3 regions of the Peribacillus sp. QJM3NY_7 genome follow, and region 3 is predicted to be linked to each of the others. Evidence: a T-box and tRNA genes for the amino acid it is inferred to sense, from the RefSeq annotation. Region 3 holds a T-box; the other regions hold tRNA genes.
The links. A T-box is a leader RNA that pairs with one kind of tRNA and senses whether it is charged. The one in region 3 lies ahead of argS (arginine--tRNA ligase), so its partner is inferred to be a tRNA-Arg.
Positions count from the first base shown of each region.

Region 1: it has a tRNA-Arg gene. The T-box ahead of argS (arginine--tRNA ligase) is inferred to sense a tRNA for this amino acid. The anticodon was not compared.
Region 2: it has a tRNA-Arg gene. The T-box ahead of argS (arginine--tRNA ligase) is inferred to sense a tRNA for this amino acid. The anticodon was not compared.

Region 1 is NZ_CM149663.1:291,760-293,989, reverse strand. Features, by position in the region: rRNA gene AC0VX1_RS01590 (16S ribosomal RNA) at 1-445, opposite strand, end outside; tRNA gene AC0VX1_RS01585 (tRNA-Gly) at 541-614, opposite strand; tRNA gene AC0VX1_RS01580 (tRNA-Pro) at 648-724, opposite strand; tRNA gene AC0VX1_RS01575 (tRNA-Arg) at 732-808, opposite strand; tRNA gene AC0VX1_RS01570 (tRNA-Leu) at 827-912, opposite strand; tRNA gene AC0VX1_RS01565 (tRNA-Leu) at 972-1,053, opposite strand; tRNA gene AC0VX1_RS01560 (tRNA-Lys) at 1,063-1,138, opposite strand; tRNA gene AC0VX1_RS01555 (tRNA-Gln) at 1,149-1,223, opposite strand; tRNA gene AC0VX1_RS01550 (tRNA-Asp) at 1,302-1,377, opposite strand; tRNA gene AC0VX1_RS01545 (tRNA-Glu) at 1,402-1,473, opposite strand; tRNA gene AC0VX1_RS01540 (tRNA-Ser) at 1,494-1,584, opposite strand; tRNA gene AC0VX1_RS01535 (tRNA-Asn) at 1,592-1,666, opposite strand; gene AC0VX1_RS01530 (SprT family protein) at 1,799-2,230, opposite strand, start outside.
Region 2 is NZ_CM149663.1:4,943,857-4,946,086, reverse strand. Features, by position in the region: rRNA gene AC0VX1_RS23925 (23S ribosomal RNA) at 1-63, shown strand, start outside; rRNA gene rrf (5S ribosomal RNA) at 183-298, shown strand; tRNA gene AC0VX1_RS23915 (tRNA-Val) at 310-385, shown strand; tRNA gene AC0VX1_RS23910 (tRNA-Thr) at 396-471, shown strand; tRNA gene AC0VX1_RS23905 (tRNA-Lys) at 494-569, shown strand; tRNA gene AC0VX1_RS23900 (tRNA-Leu) at 577-658, shown strand; tRNA gene AC0VX1_RS23895 (tRNA-Gly) at 667-741, shown strand; tRNA gene AC0VX1_RS23890 (tRNA-Leu) at 754-842, shown strand; tRNA gene AC0VX1_RS23885 (tRNA-Arg) at 853-929, shown strand; tRNA gene AC0VX1_RS23880 (tRNA-Pro) at 941-1,017, shown strand; tRNA gene AC0VX1_RS23875 (tRNA-Ala) at 1,035-1,110, shown strand; tRNA gene AC0VX1_RS23870 (tRNA-Met) at 1,139-1,215, shown strand; tRNA gene AC0VX1_RS23865 (tRNA-Ile) at 1,226-1,302, shown strand; tRNA gene AC0VX1_RS23860 (tRNA-Ser) at 1,323-1,415, shown strand; tRNA gene AC0VX1_RS23855 (tRNA-Met) at 1,519-1,592, shown strand; tRNA gene AC0VX1_RS23850 (tRNA-Asp) at 1,599-1,674, shown strand; tRNA gene AC0VX1_RS23845 (tRNA-Phe) at 1,698-1,773, shown strand; tRNA gene AC0VX1_RS23840 (tRNA-His) at 1,791-1,866, shown strand; tRNA gene AC0VX1_RS23835 (tRNA-Gly) at 1,871-1,944, shown strand; tRNA gene AC0VX1_RS23830 (tRNA-Ile) at 1,950-2,026, shown strand; tRNA gene AC0VX1_RS23825 (tRNA-Asn) at 2,039-2,113, shown strand; tRNA gene AC0VX1_RS23820 (tRNA-Ser) at 2,115-2,205, shown strand; tRNA gene AC0VX1_RS23815 (tRNA-Glu) at 2,209-2,230, shown strand, end outside.
Region 3 is NZ_CM149663.1:4,545,161-4,547,390, forward strand. Features, by position in the region: gene argS (arginine--tRNA ligase) at 1-1,085, opposite strand, end outside; T-box leader at 1,120-1,338, opposite strand; gene AC0VX1_RS21810 (response regulator) at 1,406-1,948, opposite strand; gene desA (Delta(5) desaturase DesA) at 2,042-2,230, opposite strand, start outside.

The sequences.
Region 1 (2,230 bases), 1.3 Mb from region 3:
ACAGAACTTTACGACCCGAAGGCCTTCTTCGTTCACGCGGCGTTGCTCCGTCAGACTTTCGTCCATTGCGGAAGATTCCCTACTGCTGCCTCCCGTAGGAGTCTGGGCCGTGTCTCAGTCCCAGTGTGGCCGATCACCCTCTCAGGTCGGCTACGCATCGTCGCCTTGGTGAGCCATTACCTCACCAACTAGCTAATGCGCCGCGGGCCCATCTATAAGTGACAGCGTAAACCGTCTTTCCATCTTCTCTCATGCGAGAAAAGAACGTATCCGGTATTAGCTCCGGTTTCCCGAAGTTATCCCAGTCTTATAGGCAGGTTGCCCACGTGTTACTCACCCGTCCGCCGCTAATCTCAGGGAGCAAGCTCCCATCGATTCGCTCGACTTGCATGTATTAGGCACGCCGCCAGCGTTCGTCCTGAGCCAGGATCAAACTCTCCGAAGAAATGTTTGACTTGCTCATTTGCTTTTTTGATAGTGTGTGCTCACTTAAAATTTAACGTTGGCGCTTTGTTTTGTTCAGTTTTCAAAGAGCAATAATGGAGCGGGTGAAGAGAATCGAACTCTCATCATCAGCTTGGAAGGCTGAGGTTTTACCACTAAACTACACCCGCATTTAATTTTAAAGTATTTTCAGAAAGAAAGAATGGTCGGGAAGACAGGATTCGAACCTGCGACCCCTTGGTCCCAAACCAAGTGCTCTACCAAGCTGAGCTACTTCCCGTAAAATATGGTGCGCCCGGCGGGAGTCGAACCTACAACCTTCTGATTCGTAGTCAGATGCTCTATCCAATTGAGCTACGGGCGCTAATTTCTATGATGTTATTGGTGCGGCCGAGAGGAGTCGAACCTCCACGGGGTTTCCCCCACTAGGCCCTCAACCTAGCGCGTCTGCCATTCCGCCACGACCGCGAAAGCGACTTTGTAAGTTTAACACCTTTTCAACTTGATGTCAAGAAGAAAAATATCAGTGCGGGTGAAGGGACTTGAACCCCCACGCCTTGCGGCGCCAGATCCTAAGTCTGGTGCGTCTGCCAATTCCGCCACACCCGCGAAAATAAATGGTGAGCCATGAAGGATTCGAACCTTCGACCCTCTGATTAAAAGTCAGATGCTCTACCAACTGAGCTAATGGCTCTAAATAAAAATGGCTGGGCTAGAAGGGATCGAACCTTCGCATGACGGAATCAAAATCCGTTGCCTTACCGCTTGGCTATAGCCCAATAATTAAATGCTAATTAACAGCCAGGATAATATTATATCACGATAATATTTATTTGGCAAGTGTTTTTTTAAAAAAATGGCGGTCCCGACGGGAATCGAACCCGCGATCTCCTGCGTGACAGGCAGGCATGTTAACCGCTACACCACGGGACCAGTATTTGATTGTGCATAAGAAAGTGACCCATACGGGATTCGAACCCGTGTTACCGCCGTGAAAGGGCGGTGTCTTAACCGCTTGACCAATGGGCCTTGATATAAAAATATGTAACTGGCGGAGAAGGAGGGATTTGAACCCTCGCGCCGCTTACGCGACCTACACCCTTAGCAGGGGCGCCTCTTCAGCCTCTTGAGTACTTCCCCAAAAAAATGGCTCCGCAGGTAGGACTCGAACCTACGACCGTTCGGTTAACAGCCGAATGCTCTACCACTGAGCTACTGCGGAATAATGAAAATTGGGTTCCTTTTTCACGCTCAAGGACCTTAGTGTTTTTCGTTAAGGACAAGTTGTTATCTTGTCGACTCTTATGATTATAAAGAGGTTGCAACCTAAAGTCAAGAGTTCTTTTGTGTTTTTTTATTTTTTTGTTTTTTTCTCCTTAAACCCTTGGTAAATCAGTGTTCCACGACATTTACCACAAACGAAACGGGTAGTGTCGATTCGTTTTTTTCTTATATATACCTGCTGACAGTCTTCACATTTATATTGAATTGTATTCATCTTTTTCTTTAATTGGTTAGATGGCAGCGGCTCGCAAAATCTCGGTGCCCCCACTTTTTTGAGTAAATGCTTAAAGTCCGCATCACGATGCTGGTACCCCTTCTTCTCGATGTGCAGATGGTAATGGCACAATTCATGCTTAATGATTCCAATCATTTCTTCCACACCGCGTTCATCAAGATACTTCTTATTTATTTCTATATTGTGTGAACGGAGCAAGTATCGTCCTCCTGTTGTCCGGAGACGCGGATTAAAACTCGCTTGATGTCTAAAGGCCTTTTTAAAGTC
Region 2 (2,230 bases), 400 kb from region 3:
CAGAGGTGGAAGCATGGTGACATGTGGAGCTGACTGATACTAATAGATCGAGGACTTAACCAACGCTTTTTAAAAAATGAAATACCTTCTTATTATCTAGTTTTGAAGGAATGAAAATTTCTTCTTGCATTTTCTCAAAAAGACGTTATAATAATATATGTCTTGAAAAAATGTTAACATTGTTTGGTGACGATAGCGAAGAGGTCACACCCGTTCCCATTCCGAACACGGCAGTTAAGCTCTTCAGCGCCGATGGTAGTTGGGGGTTTCCCCCTGTGAGAGTAGGACGTCGCCAAGCAGGTTTCATATGGAGGATTAGCTCAGCTGGGAGAGCATCTGCCTTACAAGCAGAGGGTCGGCGGTTCGATCCCGTCATCCTCCACCATTTTACACCTGCCGGTGTAGCTCAACTGGTAGAGCAACTGACTTGTAATCAGTAGGTTGGGGGTTCAAGTCCTCTTGCCGGCACCACTTTTTAAGATAGTACAAGCACGAGCCATTAGCTCAGTTGGTAGAGCATCTGACTTTTAATCAGAGGGTCGAAGGTTCGAATCCTTCATGGCTCACCATTTATATGCGGGTGTGGCGGAATTGGCAGACGCACCAGACTTAGGATCTGGCGCCGCAAGGCGTGGGGGTTCAAGTCCCTTCACCCGCATCTTTCATGCGGAAGTAGTTCAGTGGTAGAATACAACCTTGCCAAGGTTGGGGTCGCGGGTTCGAATCCCGTCTTCCGCTCCACTTTTCGTATGTGCCGGGGTGGCGGAACTGGCAGACGCACAGGACTTAAAATCCTGCGGTAGGTGACTACCGTACCGGTTCGATTCCGGTCCTCGGCACCATCATAAATATGCGCCCGTAGCTCAATTGGATAGAGCATCTGACTACGAATCAGAAGGTTGTAGGTTCGACTCCCGCCGGGCGCACCATGTTTTTATTGCGGGAAGTAGCTCAGCTTGGTAGAGCACTTGGTTTGGGACCAAGGGGTCGCAGGTTCGAATCCTGTCTTCCCGACCACGTGATTTTTAATGAATGGGGCCTTAGCTCAGCTGGGAGAGCGCCTGCCTTGCACGCAGGAGGTCAGCGGTTCGATCCCGCTAGGCTCCACCATTTTTCAATCAGAAACTTATATTATATTGGCGGTGTAGCTCAGCTGGCTAGAGCGTACGGTTCATACCCGTGAGGTCGGGGGTTCGATCCCCTCCGCCGCTACCAATAAATATAAGGACCTTTAGCTCAGCTGGTTAGAGCAGACGGCTCATAACCGTCCGGTCGTAGGTTCGAGTCCTACAAGGTCCACCATATTCATTTTTTTAAGCCGTGGAGGTATACCCAAGTTCGGCTGAAGGGATCGGTCTTGAAAACCGACAGGGGAGTCAAATCCCGCGGGGGTTCGAATCCCTCTACCTCCTCCATTTTTTCTAAAAGCAGCAAGTTGTTTTAAAACAACCTTACATAAAGGATGCATGCAAAACAATATTCACGAAAACTTGATGCTAATCGTTTCATTATTACCGTCGCGGGGTGGAGCAGTCCGGTAGCTCGTCGGGCTCATAACCCGAAGGTCGCAGGTTCAAATCCTGTCCCCGCAATTATTAGGTCCCGTGGTGTAGCGGTTAACATGCCTGCCTGTCACGCAGGAGATCGCGGGTTCGATTCCCGTCGGGACCGCCATTATTTAAATTGAATACATATGTGGCTCAGTAGCTCAGTCGGTAGAGCAAAGGACTGAAAATCCTTGTGTCGGCGGTTCGATTCCGTCCTGAGCCACCATATTTTACAAAATTACGGCGATTGTGGCGAAGTGGTTAACGCACCTGATTGTGGTTCAGGCATTCGTGGGTTCGATTCCCATCAGTCGCCCCATTTCGCGGGTGTAGTTTAGTGGTAAAACCTCAGCCTTCCAAGCTGATGATGAGGGTTCGATTCCCTTCACCCGCTCCAAATATGGGCCTATAGCTCAGCTGGTTAGAGCGCACGCCTGATAAGCGTGAGGTCGATGGTTCGAGTCCATTTAGGCCCACCATATTCATATTGTTCCGCAGTAGCTCAGTGGTAGAGCATTCGGCTGTTAACCGAACGGTCGTAGGTTCGAGTCCTACCTGCGGAGCCATGGGGAAGTACTCAAGAGGCTGAAGAGGCGCCCCTGCTAAGGGTGTAGGTCGCGCGAGCGGCGCGAGGGTTCAAATCCCTCCTTCTCCGCCAGTTGGCCCGTTGGTCAAGCGGTTAA
Region 3 (2,230 bases):
ATCATGCCAAATGCTACGTGCTGTAAGTCTTTTGACCACTCATACCCCATTTTTTCAATGACGTTAAAGAGTTGTTTAAAGTGCAGGGATTGTTCATTTCCGACCACATAAAATGTTTTCTTTGCCTCATACTGTTTTTTGCGATACATGGCAGCAGCTAAATCACGTGTGGCATAAAGTGTCGCACCATCGGTTTTCGTAATCAAACAAGGCGGCATATCTTCCAATTGCACGACATAGGCACCTTCTGAAAGGGCAAGCAGGCCTTTTTCTTTTAGTTCCCCGACAACCGCATCCATTTTGTCATTGTAAAATGCTTCACCGGCATAGGAATCAAAACGGATGCCCAATAAATCATAAATCGTCTCGAATTCTTTTAACGACGCATCCCTGAACCATTTCCACAATGCCAGTGCTTCCTCGTCCCCGTCTTCAAGCGACTTGAAGCTTGCGCGTGCTTGTTCATTCAATGATTCATCGGTTTCTGCTCTTTCATGGAACTTCACATAGATTTTCAATAATTCCTGAATCGGAGAAGCTTCGATTGCCTCTTTATCTCCCCACAGCTTATACGCGACAATCAACTTACCGAATTGCGTGCCCCAATCTCCTAAATGATTGATACGAACTGCATTGTAGCCATTTTTTTCGGCAATGTTGGCCAGTGCATTCCCTATGACCGTTGAACGTAAGTGTCCCATGGAAAAAGGCTTGGCAATATTCGGGGAGGAATAATCAATCACGACATTTCCCTGTTCAGTCTGTATCGAACCATACTGATCCTTTTCCCTTAATATCGTTTGCAGCACGTTTTCCGTCACCATCTGTTGATTGAAGAAGATATTCAGATAACCTCCCACTACGTTCACTTCTTGGATCAACGTACTGTTTAATTGTTGGGCTATTTCCGACGCAATCACCTGAGGCGATTTTTTGAATTTTTTCGCAAGAGTAAAGCACGGAAAGGCGACATCACCTAACTCCATCATTTTTGGCTTTTCCATTAATTTTTCTATTTCACTTGCTGGCATTTCATTGTTCAAAGCAGTTGAAATCAATTCTGCAATTGGTTTATTCATCGTCATTTTCCCTCCTAAACAAAAAAGCCCCCGCCTCTAAATAAGAGACGAGAGCATGAATTCCCGTGGTACCACTCTAGTTGCCACAAATTGCGGCCACTTTCCATTGTTAACGAGGTGACTCCCCGATATTCCCTACTGAACGTTTCAAGAAATTTCTCCAAAGTGCGCTTCATTCATCCGACCTGCATTAGGCTCCCACCATCCCTAACTCGCTTTCCATTTCCAAATGAACTACTCTCTTCATCACAGAATTTTCAATATTATGATTTAATCCATCGTACACAATTTAAAAAAACGTGTCAACACAATTTAAGAAACAAATCCTAACCAGCCGGTAACTTCATTTTATCCTTGATCGTCGTAAAATACTTCCGTACTGTCCCAATTGTGCCGCTTTGATTGGACGGCTCAATATTGGATGGACCATCGGCTAACAGCCCTAACACTCCCATTTCCCGGCCATTATGGCTGGAAGGCCCATCAATAAGCTCTGGGGAGTATATTCGCTTGCCATCCATTATGCTGCGAATCGAGCAGGCTAACTCTTCACCCGGGTTATCCTTCAATAAATAACCACTTACATCAGCCTTTAATGCGAGTTGAAAATAACCAGTCCTTCGAAATGTCGTTAAAATGACCACTTTGCATTCAAATGACCTTAATGCTTCCGCTGCCTCGAGTCCGCTCATTACAGGCATCTCCATATCCATGATACACACATCAGGCCGTAATTGGTGTACAAGAGCCATCGCTTCTTCTCCGTTACTGGCTTGCCCGACAATTTCTATATCTTCTTCAAGATTGAGTAGAGAACTTATTGCCTCTAATAGCATTTGCTGATTTTCTGCAATGACAATTCGAATCATTTTTAAGTTCTCTCCTTTATCGAGTTCCTTATATGAAACAAAGACTCCCCAAATCCGAGGATTATTAAGGGAGTCTGGAATGATACATGAACGTTACAGTTCAGATTTCACTTGAGTGGAAACACTTTTTTTCGTTAAATATTTTATGTCCTTGAAACCGACGAAATTCTTGGATTCCTCATCCCATAAACGGAAACCGAGTGAGCGCAAGCTTGTCGCAAGAGTGATCGTCGGAACGTTCTCTAAAGGCTGCGTATTATTATGCGCCATTTCCAATTTATA